2 regions of the Paenibacillus sp. UMB4589-SE434 genome follow, and region 1 is predicted to be linked to the other one. Evidence: a T-box and tRNA genes for the amino acid it is inferred to sense, from the RefSeq annotation. Region 1 holds a T-box; the other holds one or more tRNA genes.
What was found. A T-box is a leader RNA that pairs with one kind of tRNA and senses whether it is charged. The one in region 1 lies ahead of QP775_RS23235 (valine--tRNA ligase), so its partner is inferred to be a tRNA-Val.

Region 1 (7,895 bases):
CTTCTGCCGCTACACGCTCCACATTATCCTTCGGAAGCGCCGTAGAGTATACTACAGTATCTGCATCTCCTACATAAGCTTCATGATGACCAATATGAATTGTAGCTCCCTTAGCCCGTAATTTTTCCGTCAAATCTTGTTGAGCTACATCCGATCCGGTGACCGTGTATCCCATTTCCAGCATTACACGAGCAATAGCGCTCATGCCATAGCCCCCGATGCCGATAAAATGAATATGTTTCATCGTATTCAACACGAACTCACCAGCCTTTTTGAGAATCTGTTTGATAAAGAACATGCGAACGCACGTCAGATATTAAATATAAAGTACCTGTAACAACAGCCAGGTCGCCTGGTGCTGTCATTCCTTGTAACTGGGCCAGCGCCTGGCGCCAATCTGGTTCTATGATGATATGCGGACGTTTTGAATCAGACCCCAGCACATCTTCAGCCAACCGCGCGAGATCCTCCGCATCCATTTTCTTACGAAAATCAGGTTCCGTAATAAGTAAAGTATCCGCTAAGGGTAGTATATGACGCAGGACATCTCGATGATGCTTGGTGGACAGCATCCCCATCATGATATGACAGCGATCAAAGCGATACGTATCCCTCAGTGCTTGTGCAAGCGTCTCAGCGCCTTCTGGGTTATGCGCCCCGTCAACAAGCAGCCTCGGCTGCTCCCGGAGCATTTCCAGACGTCCTGGCCATGCCGCTTGCCGGAACCCTTGCAGAAGCTGTTCATCGTCGATGACAAATGCCATGTACTGACGCAGCACTTCCAGCGTCATAAGCGCAAGCGACGCATTTTTCAACTGATGTGCTCCATTCAGCGTGATAACCACTTTTTCAACATCACGAAAAGGACCGTGAAAAGCAAAAACTTGTTCATTTTCGATCGCGTGTGTCCGTTCGAAGCTAAACTTTTCATTCAGCGCATACAGCGTAGCTTGGCGTTCAGTTGCCTTAGCACGAATAACATCCAATGCCTCAGGCTGCTCTACCGTGGTTACTACAGGTACGCCAGGCTTGATGATACCTGCCTTCTCGAAAGCAATCTTATCAATTGTATCTCCAAGAATATCCATATGATCATGGCCAATATTCGTAATTACGGATACGATTGGCGTGACAATATTCGTCACATCCAAGCGGCCGCCAAGCCCCGTCTCCAGCACCACTACATCCGGATAGCACACTGTCGCATAGAACAATATGGCAATAGCCGTAGACACTTCAAACATCGTAGGAGAACCAAGCGATGTTTGTGCAATGTCCTGTACGATGGGACGAATTTGATTGGCTAATTCCACTAATGCCGAGTCAGAAATGTCTTCGTTGTTGTATTTAAAGCGATTCGTGAATTTCTCAATGTAAGGGGACGTGAATGTGCCCACATCATAACCCGCCGCCATCAGGGCGCTCGTCAAGATGGCACAGGTCGAACCTTTGCCGTTCGTGCCAGCTACGTGAATGAACTTCAGCCTCCGCTCGGGATGCTGAAGCCGCTCCATCATCAATTCGATCCGCTCTAGACCTGGGCGAATACCGAATGGAATTAAGGAATTAATCCAATCTATTGCTTGATCCACTTCTGTAAAAGGGGCGTATGCTCTGGACCCATTCGTCTCTGACATGATTCTCATCCTTCTTGTGTAATGTCATGAAGCGACCGAACGACACTCTCCTCAGAGCCGTGTATTCGGTCGCTTACATGTATCTATGAAATTTGCACGTCTCTTTAATAACTGTACTAGACTTTACTAGACTTCCTTCAGCTCTTGAATGCGGGCCAGAACCTTATCACGTTTCTCGCTGTAATCGCGTGCTTTAGCACGTTCTTCTTCTACAACTTTTTCAGGCGCTTTGGCCATAAAGCCCTCGTTGGCCAACTTCTTCTCTACCCGATCCACTTCTTTGATGAAATTGTCCAACTCTTTGTTCAGACGGGCAATTTCTTGATCGATATCAATCAGCCCAGCTAGCGGCAAATACATTTCTGCCCCGGTCACAATAGCGGTCATTACTTTGTTAGGTACAGCTGCATTCAATACAATTTCCAACTTAGACGTGCCACAGAAGCGTTCGATATAGTCCATATTACGCTGCAGCATCCCATCAATGCGAGCATCCGCAGGCTTCACGATCAGCTCCACCTTTTTGCTCATCGGTACATTCACTTCCGCGCGAATGTTACGAACAGCACGGATCATGTCCATCAGCATCGTCATTTCCTGTACAGCTTCTGGTGCCTCCAGTGCCGTATCGTAGGCTGGCCAAGACGCCAAAGTGACCGTCTCCCCTTCATGCGGAAGATGCTGCCAGATTTCCTCAGAGATATATGGCATAAACGGATGGATCATTCGCATTGTACGATCAAGCACATAAGCAAGGACGGATTGCGTCTTCTGCTTTTGGTTCGCATTTTGCCCATAAAGACTGAGCTTCGCGAACTCGATGTACCAGTCACACAGATCATCCCAAATAAAGTTGTATAGAAGACGTCCTGTTTCTCCAAACTCATAAGCATCGATCAAACGTGTAATCTCGCGCGCTGTCTCGTTCAATCGGTGCAAAATCCAGCGATCTGCCGTGCCGAGATCACCGCTGATGTCGATATCCGCATACGTGACACCCTCCAGATTCATCAAGGCGAACCGTGATGCGTTCCAGATCTTGTTCGCAAAGTTACGAGCCTGCTCTACACGCTCCCAACGGAAACGCAAATCCTGACCTGGTGTGCTGCTGGTAGAAATCATATAACGCATCGCATCTGCGCCGTAACGTTCGATTACTTCAATCGGGTCCACACCGTTGCCAAGCGATTTGGACATCTTGCGTCCCTCGCTGTCTCTAACGAGACCATGCATCAGAACATCCTTAAACGGAAGTTCGTCTGTGAATTCCAGTCCCGTAAATATCATACGCGATACCCAGAAGTAAATGATGTCATATCCAGTAACAAGCACGTTCGTTGGATAGTACCGCTGCAAGTCTTCACTGTCGACATTCGGCCAGCCCAGCGTCGAGAATGGCCATAAGGCAGAACTGAACCACGTATCTAATACGTCATTATCCTGCTCTAAGTTGTGTTGTCCACATGAAGAACACGCCGTTACATCCGTCTCCGATACGTTTAGATGACCACAGTCCTGACAATGCCATGCAGGAATCCGATGGCCCCACCACAATTGGCGAGAGATAACCCAGTCACGAACGTTCTCAATCCAGTGTAAATAAATTTTCTCAAAGCGATCAGGCACAAAATTGACGCCTTTGCCCGATTTCTGCGCTTCAATGGCGCGCTCCGCAAGTGGCTTCATTTTCACGAACCATTGTGTGGACAAGTATGGTTCTACTACCGCACCGCTGCGTTCACTGTGGCCTACTTGGTGTACATGCTCTTCAATGTGAATCAGCACGCCCTGCTCCTGCAAATCTTTAACGATCTGCTTCCGGCATTCGAAACGATCCAAACCTTGGTAAGGACCCGCAAGTTCGTTCATCTTTCCAGTCTCATCCATAACCGTAATCTGTGGCAATTGGTGACGAAGGCCAACTTCAAAGTCATTTGGATCGTGAGCAGGCGTAATCTTAACAGCCCCGCTTCCGAAATCCTTCTCCACGTACTCATCTGCAATAATCGGAATTTCACGATTCACAACTGGAAGTACCAACGTCTTGCCAATCATATGCTGGTATCGTTCATCTTCTGGATGTACAGCAACAGCCGTATCACCAAGCATCGTTTCTGGGCGTGTTGTTGCTACCGTAATCGAGCCGCTTCCATCTGCAAGCTGGTACTGCAAATGGTACAATGCACCCTGTACTTCTTTATATTCCACCTCGATATCAGACAGCGCAGTACGTGCTGCTGGATCCCAGTTAATAATGTATTTGCCGCGATAAATCAAACCTTTATTATACAAGTCTACAAATACTTTGCGGACCGCGCTAGACAAGCCTTCATCCAGTGTAAAGCGCTCACGGGAAAAGTCGAGTGACAACCCCATTTGCTTCCATTGGTCATGAATTCGATTCGCGTATAGTTCCTTCCATTCCCATACTTTCTCAAGAAACTTCTCTCGACCCAGATCGTAACGTGAAAGTCCTTCTTCACGCAGCTTTTGCTCCACCTTTGTCTGCGTAGCAATCCCAGCATGGTCAGAACCCGGGAGCCACAACGCATCGTATCCCTGCATCCGCTTCGTACGAATAATAATATCCTGCAGTGTAAAGTCGAGAGCATGTCCAATGTGGAGCATACCTGTAACGTTTGGAGGCGGAATCACAATTGTGAAAGGCTCCGCGTCTTTATTGCGTCCTGCTTTAAAATATTCGCCTTTCATCCAAAAGTCGTACCATTTTTGCTCCGCTGCCTTCGGATCATACGTTGTTGGCATGGATAGCTGCTGTTCGTTCGTTTCCGCCATAAATAACCCTCCATCAATTTGTCATATATTTGGCAACAATTAAATGTAACGCATCAGACTTTTTAAGTGCACGATCTAGGTATCGTCGTGAACACAACAAAAAAACCTTGCGCCTCAAAGGACGAAAGGTCTGCTTCCGTGGTACCACCTTTATTCTGCAGCAGAGGACAATATAACGTCACATCATTCTCATTCACTGCAGCTCTTCATTGGCATATAACGGCTGCTACCGTCCTCTTCTAGCAGGAATCAAGCCGTAACAGCTGCATTCCATGTTCAAAGGGGCGACTCCCAGGTGACTTCAGCGATAGCTTGACCTGCAGACGTTCCACCAACTCGCTCTGCTCTCTGAAAGGGTCTATACGCTTACTCTTCCCGCTCTGCGTCTTTCTTGTCATCCATATAAGTGTACTACTTTCCTGCTTATGGCTGGACAGCTTATGCCACCTGCCAAATGTAACATTTACAACATATTGTACCTTTGTGAACTAGACCCGTCAATAGACGAAACGAGGAATTCCGCTTATATTCAGTCATATCCCGAATTTGGTATTTCATAACATGTAAGAGGGTACAAGTTTTAGTGGCTAGATTCTCGGCACTTACACAACCAATTGAGGTTCGGTTATTTGTATCCCAACATATACGGGGGTGTTTGGATGGAACGTTGGTGGTGGAGAATGCGTCATACGGTCAGAAGTATCGTCTTTCCATTAATTTGTCTTCAGTTTCTGCGTACGTTGATATTTCCGACCTGGATTGATGTATTACTCTTGTTTGTGTTGTTCATTGTGCTGCTTGGTTTGCTGTTAAATGTATTTTGACATAAACAACCCCCATCCGATTTCAGATCGGATGGGGGTTCTCTAATTAAGACGTTGCTGCTGAAACAGACGGAATGTACAGTACTTGACCTTCGCTGATGGAAGGCTCTGCAAGTCGATTGTACAGTGCAAGTTCCCGTGGATTCAACTGGTAGCGGTCCGCTATAGAATCTAGTGTATCCTGTCTTTGCACGATACACATGCGCACTCTGCTGAAATGACTATCATCGTGCACTCGATTCAAGAAGATGGACTGCCAATGTACATCTTCGGTCACAGTTTTGCTCGCTTCCTGCTGCGCGGCCTCTTCCTCAGCTTGACGGATTACAGCCTCACGTTCTTTGTCCTTGGCTTGACGGCTGGAGTGAAGCAGCGTACTGAAGCCAAGTCCCTGCTCTTGCTGCGGAGCAGCAACAGGCTTTGTGCTTCCAATAGCCACCTTCATTTCTTTCTTATCTGTGCTCACTTCTGTATCTATTTCCGCTGTCTGCTCAACAGCTGATGAGGTATCCGCTCGATTTTCACCCGCTGAATCTGAATCTATTACATCTACTTCCGGCTGTTCCGCCTCAACCGAAGGCACATGAGCAGCCTGAGCAACTTCCCGCTCTTCGCTTTCAGATGCAGATATAGTTCCCTCTGCTGCTAATCCAGTCTCAGCTTCCCCCAGCGCTGATACCGATGCAGTCGCCCACGGTGAATCAGACCACGTCCATGAATGCTCGCTCGACTGCTGTAAGCCATGTTGTTCGGCTTGCGGCGCACGGGCCTCGACTCTTTCGTCAAAGTCAGCCGGCTCGCGCTGAACGGTTTCGGCTTGCTCATAAGCAGTAGTGGGTTCCTCCTGCCATTCATAGCTGCTTGATGCAGGAAATTCTTCCTCTCGCTGTTCCACAGCATATGCTGCCCCGGGTGCTGCTTGATATTGCAAGTGGCTGAATGGCTGCTGCAGCGCCTCGTCGGCCGACCATTCTGGAGCGGATGACTGACATGAACTTTCAATCGTACTTTCCAATGAAGATATACCTGCAACCTGGTCTTCATGGTTAAACTGCGATTGCTGTGGTGCCAATGATCCTGACGACGAATCAGGCTGAGCCGTATGGCTTCCATAATCCTGAAGCCATGAAGGTTCTGGCGAAGGCGAAGCCTCTTGACGCACTTCAGCGGCTGGCTGCTGGGCTTCGTGAACAACAGTAAATTGTTCGGTTTCCCAAGCAGTCGGCTCAGGCTGCTCCACGTATATGCCTTTTAAAGACAGCACGCCGGTAATATTTAACGATCGCGTGGACAACAAGTCCACGTCAAAATGTTCAATATCTACACAGATGTCATCCAGACTGCGCACCCGATTAAGGGGCAGTGTAATCTCTACGGGAATCCAATGTTCTAATGACTGACTGCGGCGGTCATCTCCCGTGCCTAGATAGACCCCGGACAACAATAAGCTGCCCCTAACCGTCACCTGCTCACCAGCCGGAATCACTTGAATATGAGGTGTTAGCTCTACCTCCTCAAGCTGGTCAATACCGATTAATTCATCGGCCAAATGTACGCGCTCATAAATATCAAATCTTAACCCATAAGATTCATCATACACAGACTGCTCCTCCTCCCGCAGTTCATCCTGCCGTCCATCCCTTGTGCGCAGCCGTACATTGTACGGAGGAATAAAGGCCGATACAACAAGACCAGACTCTTTCCTTATTTCATCATATGGGAGTTGCAGAGGAAGCATGACTATATTTTTCAAACAGGCAATAGAAGACGTTCAAGATCATCAGGCAAAGGGACTTCAATCTCGATATGCTGTCCTCCGAAAGGATGGCAGAAGCTGAGCTTCCTACCGTGCAGTGCTTGTCGGTTCAGCTTCTCGGAACTCCCACCATATAAGACGTCTCCAAGTAAGGGAAAACCTTTATAGCTCATATGCACCCGAATCTGGTGTGTTCTTCCTGTTTCTAGCGTAAGTGCTACGGCTGACGTCTCTTCACCGTCATGATCTTTGCCTGCAGCCATAACCTCATAGTGAGTTATCGCCCGATCACCATTAGGTGTGACTCGGCGTCTACCGCGATGATGCCGATCTTTGCCTATAGGCGCATCTATCGTCCCTGATACCGGGGTCACCTTACCATGAACCCAAGCCACATAATGACGCTGAATGCGTTTCTCACGCATAGATTCATCCAAAATAGCATGCGATAGCGCTGTCTTCGCATACAAGACAGGCCCCGTCGTATCCGCATCGAGACGATGGATGTGACGCACGCGCACCTCCTGTCCGGTCCACGCATAATGACAAGCAATTGCATGGGCAAGTGTGCTGCGGGCCTTGTCTTGCGCCGCGTCCGCCGCGTGAACAGGCATGCCAGCAGGCTTATACGCAACAAGACAAGCGTCATCCTCATAAAGAATATGCGCCGGTTCATCGGCAGGTTCAACGTCGCCATGCTCAGCCGCAAACACACGTAAACGCAGTCTGTCTCCGGCCGTCTTTATCCCATCAGTCGTCTTCCAAGTCTTGAATAGATGGAGAGGCACACGCAAGGTGTGCCTCAGCCATTGCTCCATATGTGCTTCATCAGTCAACACGGCACGACCTGGCATAAACTCCAACCATTCGCCCCGCTTTTTC
Region 2 (7,895 bases), on a different contig from region 1:
TGCACAGCTTCCTTGGCAGAGGTCATATCTTCTAGTTGAAAAGATACTCGAACCTGTTCAGGCGTCAGGTCCTCTTCGCTTAACAGTGTGGATCTTCCGGTCTGCATACAGACGACTAGCGTCTTCCCGATGAAATGATTGGAGTAGATGAGTGCGAAATCGTAACGTCCTTGCTCAGCAGCCCATCCTATGAAACTGACATTTGCTTGCTCCGTCACTTCATACAAATGCTCATACATGACATCTCCTCCTCACGATTCGGTTTTCCTTCCCACAACCATTATTTCCAACTCGCACTGATACGTTTTCACTATATCATGTTTTTCCATTTTTTATCAACCAGAACCAAGCTGTAAATGGATTGTAAAAATGCAAGCATGAAAATATTGCCACTTTTACTAAGGGGTGTTATGATAGGACTTGGATTACGGTATATTTAGGAGGGAGTACGGTGAGTCAACGTGCCATAATTGCTTTTAAGGATGGATCAGCGGTACCTTCCGCAACATTGGAAGATTTGAAGCAGCAGTTGCTTTGTTATCAAGAGCAAGCCCGCTTAACAGGCACCCAGTTGGGTTGGGATTATGCTGAAGCAGCCTTTCCTTACACGTTCGAGACTAAGCCAGGCCAAGAACAGGTCGGTTTCCTGCTGCGAGGCAATCATCCGCTGTACCGATATATCCTGTTCGGCGTTGGTACACATGATACAGAGGACAACGTTAGTCATTATGTTGAAGTTGTGCTTCCTGACACATCCACGCAGGGGGATTCGAATAAAGGCAATGAGCTATGCAAGTATTTGGCACGCACATGGAAGGCTGAGCTTACGTTGTTTAACGGGCGGAAGATGTACTTTAATCCCCGTAAATAACCGCGTATATAACAAAAAGCCCCAAGTTGCCTTAGGGCTCTCCTAGTACCTTATTATGGAAGGGAATTAACCTTCTTGGGAGGCAACAAGCTCGTCATAGGCTTGTTGTACACGTTCCCACTCTTCATCTTCTTCGATAGCATTAAGGACCATGTCCTCGCCGTCTTCGTCTACGCGTACAATGATACCATCAGCTTCAGGGTTGTTTCTCTCTAGAAGCAGCGCGTACAATTGCTCTTCAACGTTAAACGTTTCGACCAATGCCATTTCTATTTCGTTACCTTCGTCATCCACAAGTGTGACGATAAACTCTTCGTGATTATGCTCATGGTCGTGGTTCTCGCCACAGCCGCAGTCATGATTATGGTTATGTTCGCTCATTACATAGTTCTCCTTTATTGTGCAAATAGTATGTTGCATCCCTCGTATCGTACCACGATATGTGAGGAAGGTCAACGAAATGACACCCTTGAAGGTTAGTATATGTAACGTTCAAAAATAACACTCATAAATGGGCAAATCCGTAATTACACCGCTTCTATCGTCTTTTTAGACAGTAAAGTGAACTCGCCGTTTTTTTGTCTCAAATAGCAGTTTACAGTATATTCACCTTTTGCTTTGAAATCGTATTTATAATCCGAAGACCGGAACCAGAAATTGTCCTGCTTCGTATCAATATCTGATTGTTGAATATCTGAAGATTTCCCGTTCGGGTCTGTTATCGTCAGCTTAATGGCGTCAACTTGCGTCTTCAGCGAATCAACTTGTACCAGTACGGAGAATGCTGTCTTTCCAGTCTTAACTTTGCCAAAAGTAGCCTTGTCCTGGAACATCAACATATGAATATTAGGCTTCTGAATCGATATTCTCTTATTGGCGGCGTCCCAGTATACGAATGCTTGCAATGCTTCTTGCAGATCGCGTACAGACACATAGGCTCGCCCGTCTACCATTACCCCCCCATCTGATATCGCTTGGCCGTTTAATTCAACATGCACCTTGTCTGTGTTGCTTTCCGCAGCAACTGTCGGTATCGTAGTGGCCAGTGATCCACCTACAATAGAACCGAGTAAGACAAGCGCGGCAATTCTCCTGCATTTCATGAGTGCTAACCTCCAACAGCTTAGTTGTATAGTTATACTCCTAATATGCAAGAGAGTTGCGGCAACATTTGCAATTCACTCTCTTTACAGCAAGGTTTTGAGGCTTTTTTAAGTAATATCCTCTATGCACGTTCATCCTGTACTGGCGTATGGCTAGGGAGGCCCTGTCTTTTTTACTGTCAAATGTCACCAGGAGCGGGGCTAGTTTCATTTTAGTTCTTGTGCTCACCGTGTTCGTCAGTCCTGCTTTCCTGCATCTCCAGCGCAGCAAGCCGCTGCTCCAGACGCTTTAGATGAAGATCGGCGTTATGCAGCTTTTTAATAATGGTTTCAATATTTTCGTCGTAAACTGGGATACAGGCTAATGCCTCATATAATCTGCCCCATGGAAATTTATAACCTGGACAGGCTGCTTTGTGTATAGGATCAATTTGATGATGTCCGATCACATAATCAGATGTGAGCGGCAGATGATGACCCCATTTTTCCTGAATCATTATTTGGATATAACGATGCAGCTTTATACACGCTTGAAACTGCTCATCGGTTAGCTCGCCCTCCATTCCCTCATGAATAATGGAGACACTGTATAAATTAGGATTGTGCTGCTTGCTTCTCACGTATAAAGATGAAGCTGCTTTAATGCTGCTATGGGGGATTCCGTTTGCCAAAGCCGCACGTTCTATCGCTACATATTGATGGATATCGCCCTTCTTGGAAATGCCATAATGAGCCGAGGATACTTTGTTATTTCGGTTCGTATACCAATCATCCAATGTTGACATACGAGCAGATGCAATATGATTAACTATAATCTGGGGAACTTGTCCCCTGCGAACGCATGAATTGGTATACGCATTACCTTTCCACACGATATTCATCCCATGCCACCTCATCCCTCCGACATCACATCAAGTGTTCTTTAAGTAAGTAGGTGATTGACGCACATGGATGCGCGTGATGACCCAGGGAAGGGAAAGTAACAGTAGTAAATGCTTGAACTTTTGAATATACATACTATCCGTTCCCTGAGCAGTTCAAGTTGACGTTGTGTCCATCCCAAAGCCTTTAGTTAATTACTTACCAAGCTTAGTTCGTGTTAACACGCAAGGTACACCGTTGCCGACCGCTCCTGGCTCAGTCATTCGTGAGACATACTTCAGACCTCTTGTACAAGGCGTCGGACACACGATGCACCGGTCAGAAGTCACAACTCGCATCGTATACTGGGCACGTCCCCCAGATAGCTCTTTTTTCTTATTTTTGGCGCCTTTTCCTTTGGCCACAATAGCTCACCCACTTCTCCCACGTCTCACACTGCAAAGCAAATCGCTTCACCCTCATACTATGTGAGACAAGCGCCGTTCGCTTGTGCATTTACCTAGCCCATGATACAGTGGGTGTAAAATAATAGAGCTTGGAGGATCTGGAAGAGAGATGACTATTCAACTGCAAATGCTAGGCACAGGGAGTGCTTTTGCCAAAACATATTTAAACAATAATGCCATACTGCACACCACTCAACATGCGTTCTTAATTGACTGTGGAATTACAGCGCCTATGGCTGTTCACCAGCTAGGCAAATCCTTCAATGAGTTCGATGGCGTCATCGTCACTCATCTGCATGCTGATCATGTCGGCGGCCTGGAAGAATATGCATTCCAGATGAAATTCAGATACAAGCGCAAGCCTAAGCTATATATCGCGGCATCTCTGGTGGATATGTTATGGGAAAATACACTTAAAGGTGGAATGAGCCAAGACGGGATTAACAAATTGGACGATGTGTTTGATGTGCTGCCAATGGAACCGGAGCTTAACCATCCCCTTGCCGCTGATCTGCAAGTCAAATGGGTAAAAACCGATCATATGCCAGGTAAAAATAGTTACTCGCTGCTCATTAACGAACGTTTTTTTTACACAGCAGATATGCGCTTTAACTTTGAGCTGCTCCAATCCCTCGTTGATAATGGGGTTGAACATATATGGCATGACTGCCAGCTGATCGGAACAGGCGAAGTACACTCCACCATACATGAGCTGCTATCATTGCCGATACCTTTGCAGCAGCGTATTTCATTAATGCATTACGGAGATGAGCGACCTCAATGGGAAGGCCGTACCGGTCCAATGCCCTTTATTAACCAGCATCAAATTTATACCTTAATGTAGCTTGCTGTTATAGAAAAGAGCACTTCAGCCGTATGATACGGTCAAAGTGCTCTTATAACAACGTGATCCATTGCATTAGTTAAAAGTCGGCAGGTTGTCCAAATTGTTGGAAGGATCGCCATCAGCATCACCCCGGATATAAGTGCCTCCGTTTTTTCCCTTAAACGTGTTTGCTCCGGCAATTTCCCCATTATGGACAGCCTGCAAAGCCTCAGTATAGTTTAGCACTCTTCCTGAGCTTGTCTGAAACGATGTCAGATCCCCATCCCCGTTACGTTGTACCGCTGTAAATGTCTCACGTTCTGTCAATGCTATCCCATCCTTCTCGCTTCTACTAATATTGGCCACATGATAAAGCCTCTTCTGAGACCGAACCTTTGTACCAGATGCGGTGAATCGTTAGCATTCCCGAACGACTGACATTTTATGCAAGAGTATCAGGTATAAAATAGAGAAACTTAAAAAGTGTACTAAGTCAATTTCTTCTCCATACGCACATGCAGAATATCTGCGTCGTAGAAAGGCTCTTCCGATACGGTCTCATAGCCTAAAGACTGATAAAACCCTTCTGCTTGGCACTGCCCGTCCAACACACACTTCTCAACGCCATGCGCCCTAGCTATTTGTTCTAATCCAATCATTAAGGTCCGACCTATTCCTAAGCCACGAAATGGCTTTCTGACTGCAATTCGTTGCATTTTTGCCGTAAATTCATCAAGCAGCTTAACTCGTCCTGTAGCCCCATATTTGCCATCAATCATGAGTAGTACATGGAAGGCCGGGGCATCTAATGTATCGTATTCATCACATTCTAGTTCATCAGGCACATTCTGCTCCTGAACAAATACTTCTTTACGGATAGTGATGCACTCATCCAATTGCTCTTGGGTTTTGACCTCTATAATCTCAGCTGCCACTAGCCTCACCTCCGTCATTTATAAGCAACTATTTTACCATATGTATGAACAAAATTATATTATACAAAAAAATGAAATTCATGTATAGTAAGGCTATCGAATACGCTTACAATAATAGGAGGTACTTAATGGACACGGTTACCGCAACAATTGTGGCCGTAGTAGTAATGGTTATTGGTACGGTCTGCCTGCTGCTTATCGTTACCAAAAAAGCATACACGCATAAGTGGGATACAGAGGAGCGATCAGATTCGCCTACTTCAGCGACAGATCCTCGAGATCGTGATCCTGACCATGTATAAAGCACAGCAAAATACGAACAGTACCTAATGCAACCTGGAGTTACCATCAGGGCCTGTTCGTATTTGATTGATCGAAAGTCATCTGTTCATCAGGGTTGATATACATCGTTTGGCACAACTTTGCCATATACATCCTCATAGATCGGAACTGTTCCCTCTTGAGGTTCAAGATCCTTGTACTGGTCGGGGCTCGCTATCATCATGCCTGAACTACTCACAAGCACTACAATAACGATAATTGCAACAACTATTGGTTTGAAATAAGGCCTCGGTCTCGGCATCATACATCCCTCCAATTGACATATCAACGATGTATATCACCATTTTCACCGTAAACAGATAATCTTAAACACCATTTGCAAACGACTACACACCACATGGTATTTAAATTTCTTCTAAGCTCAGGCAGCCAAAGCTTAACTAATGCTCCTTGCCAGAGCCATCATCTATTTTACGAAGCCATATATACCGCTCATCCTGGTTGGTGCTGTCATGAACCAACAGTCGTGATAGCAGCCAGCACAACACCGCTACGATTCCGAACACGCCTAATAGCCAAACGAATAACTGAGCTCCCAGCATCATATCCCTCCGCTTGTCCTCTCCATTTGGAGAAGGTAGTGATCATTCTTCTTCAATGTATGATCAAGTCACCAGCTTTAGTCGTCACGAGCGCCAAATGTCAGCTTCTTTACATCTACTTGATCGTCAGGACAAGCATAACAGGATGATAACGAAGAAATGCTTATAGTTTACAGTCCTTTTTGTCTAATCAAAAAAAGCTCCTTGCTTTCCGCTGTAGCAGCATTGAGGTGCTCCAATCTTAACAACGGCTCGCTTAATAGAAGCATAGATCTCGACATCAACTAAAAATAAAAAAACCCTTGATCATCATCAAGGGTTTTGCGTTAGTGTGTATGGTGATCTGTAGTGGGCTCGAACCACTGACCCCCACCCTGTCAAGATGGTGCTCTCCCAGCTGAGCTAACAGATCACATTATTAGAAGTAAATCAACAAATAATCAGTGAATATATCAATTAATATATCATCGGCCAAAGTCATTGTCAACGTTTACTGTTCATGTATTCATGCACAGTTTATAGTTAGTACTACTTACTACTGCTTACACACTTCTAGAACATTTCAGAAGCATGACGGTAGCGCCCTTCAACATGAACTTTCAAATCCACTTATCCTATCACGAAAAGAAAGACTGCATTGCATTGTGCAGATGTTTCTGCATTAGATACAAGCAGTCTCTTTTATTTTTATGATTCAATCGGAGGAAGCTGCCAAACAATAGGTTCTTCCCCAAGCGCTTGCAAATGATCATTGATTTTCGAGAACGGACGGCTGCCAAAGAACCCACGATGAGCAGACAACGGACTTGGATGTGGTGCCTGTACGATGAAATGACGGGAGCGATCGATCATTTTAGCTTTCGCCTGTGCATGACTACCCCACAATACAAAGACGACAGGACGATCTCGTTCATTCAACAGTTGTATGACCTGATCCGTAAATGTTTCCCAGCCCTGACCTTTATGAGAATTTGGTTGTGATTCCCTAACAGTCAGAACCGTATTTAACATAAATACGCCTTGCTCCGCCCACGCTTTTAAATATCCGTGACTCGGCATCGTTGTACCCACATCAGTCGCACTCTCTTTGAGCATATTAAGAAGTGACGGAGGAATTCGTACGCCTGGCTGCACCGAGAAACTAAGACCGTGAGCTTGGCCTGGACCGTGATACGGATCTTGTCCCACGATCATAACTTTTGTGTCCGCATAGGAAGTTAACTGGAAGGCCGTAAATAATTGGTCAAATGGAGGGTAAATCACTTGATGATTATACTCTTCTCTTAACCATGTCCATAATGTTTTAAAATAAGGCTTCCGTACTTCATCGTGAAGAAGTTGAGACCAGTCATTGTCCACTTTCCAGCTCATACAATTCATCCTCTCTATTCTATTTCGATTACAAATAAAAAACCCCTTCCGCTAGTCAGCGAAAGGAGTTATATCATCCACATTACCCTATTATCATAAAGTGCTAGAAGTTATAAATGGTGCCGAGAACCGGGGTCGAACCGGTACGGTAGTCACCTACCGCAGGATTTTAAGTCCTGTGCGTCTGCCAATTCCGCCATCCCGGCATGTAAAGTGCACGTTTATATTAATAATAGGTATATGGTGGGCCCTGAGGGACTCGAACCCCCGACCAATCGGTTATGAGCCGACCGCTCTAACCAACTGAGCTAAGGGCCCGTATGTATGAAATACGTTGAGCGTTATGTTGGTTGCGGGGGCAGGATTTGAACCTACGACCTTCGGGTTATGAGCCCGACGAGCTACCGAACTGCTCCACCCCGCGTCATTTGTGTTCGTCGTGTTTCATCAGCGACAAGTAATACTATACCGCACTTACCTAACCTACGTCAAGAACTTTTTCAAAAAATATTTTATGCCATTATTATTCTGCTTATTAAGCATTAAATTTCACCTCTTTAAAAAAGTTTACAACAAA

Region 2: it encodes a tRNA-Val, which carries the amino acid that the T-box ahead of QP775_RS23235 (valine--tRNA ligase) is inferred to sense. The anticodon was not compared.

What each region holds. Positions count from the first base shown of each region.
Region 1 is NZ_JASOYK010000009.1:184,319-192,213, reverse strand. It holds gene murC (UDP-N-acetylmuramate--L-alanine ligase) at 1-253, opposite strand, end outside; gene QP775_RS23240 (bifunctional folylpolyglutamate synthase/dihydrofolate synthase) at 261-1,637, opposite strand; gene QP775_RS23235 (valine--tRNA ligase) at 1,764-4,433, opposite strand; T-box leader at 4,548-4,825, opposite strand; gene QP775_RS23230 (hypothetical protein) at 5,093-5,257, shown strand; gene QP775_RS23225 (LysM peptidoglycan-binding domain-containing protein) at 5,304-7,010, opposite strand; gene QP775_RS23220 (RluA family pseudouridine synthase) at 7,007-7,895, opposite strand, start outside.
Region 2 is NZ_JASOYK010000001.1:2,048,424-2,056,318, forward strand. It holds gene QP775_RS08495 (SAV0927 family protein) at 1-239, opposite strand, end outside; gene QP775_RS08500 (DUF1885 family protein) at 452-871, shown strand; gene QP775_RS08505 (DUF1292 domain-containing protein) at 938-1,252, opposite strand; gene QP775_RS08510 (stalk domain-containing protein) at 1,399-1,974, opposite strand; gene QP775_RS08515 (N-acetylmuramoyl-L-alanine amidase) at 2,187-2,855, opposite strand; gene QP775_RS08520 (hypothetical protein) at 3,051-3,260, opposite strand; gene QP775_RS08525 (MBL fold metallo-hydrolase) at 3,412-4,146, shown strand; gene QP775_RS08530 (DUF3892 domain-containing protein) at 4,222-4,461, opposite strand; gene QP775_RS08535 (GNAT family N-acetyltransferase) at 4,617-5,063, opposite strand; gene QP775_RS08540 (hypothetical protein) at 5,192-5,365, shown strand; gene QP775_RS08545 (hypothetical protein) at 5,455-5,646, opposite strand; gene QP775_RS08550 (hypothetical protein) at 5,786-5,947, opposite strand; tRNA gene QP775_RS08555 (tRNA-Val) at 6,284-6,359, opposite strand; gene QP775_RS08560 (uracil-DNA glycosylase) at 6,635-7,318, opposite strand; tRNA gene QP775_RS08565 (tRNA-Leu) at 7,436-7,524, opposite strand; tRNA gene QP775_RS08570 (tRNA-Ile) at 7,560-7,636, opposite strand; tRNA gene QP775_RS08575 (tRNA-Met) at 7,666-7,742, opposite strand; gene QP775_RS08580 (hypothetical protein) at 7,886-7,895, opposite strand, start outside.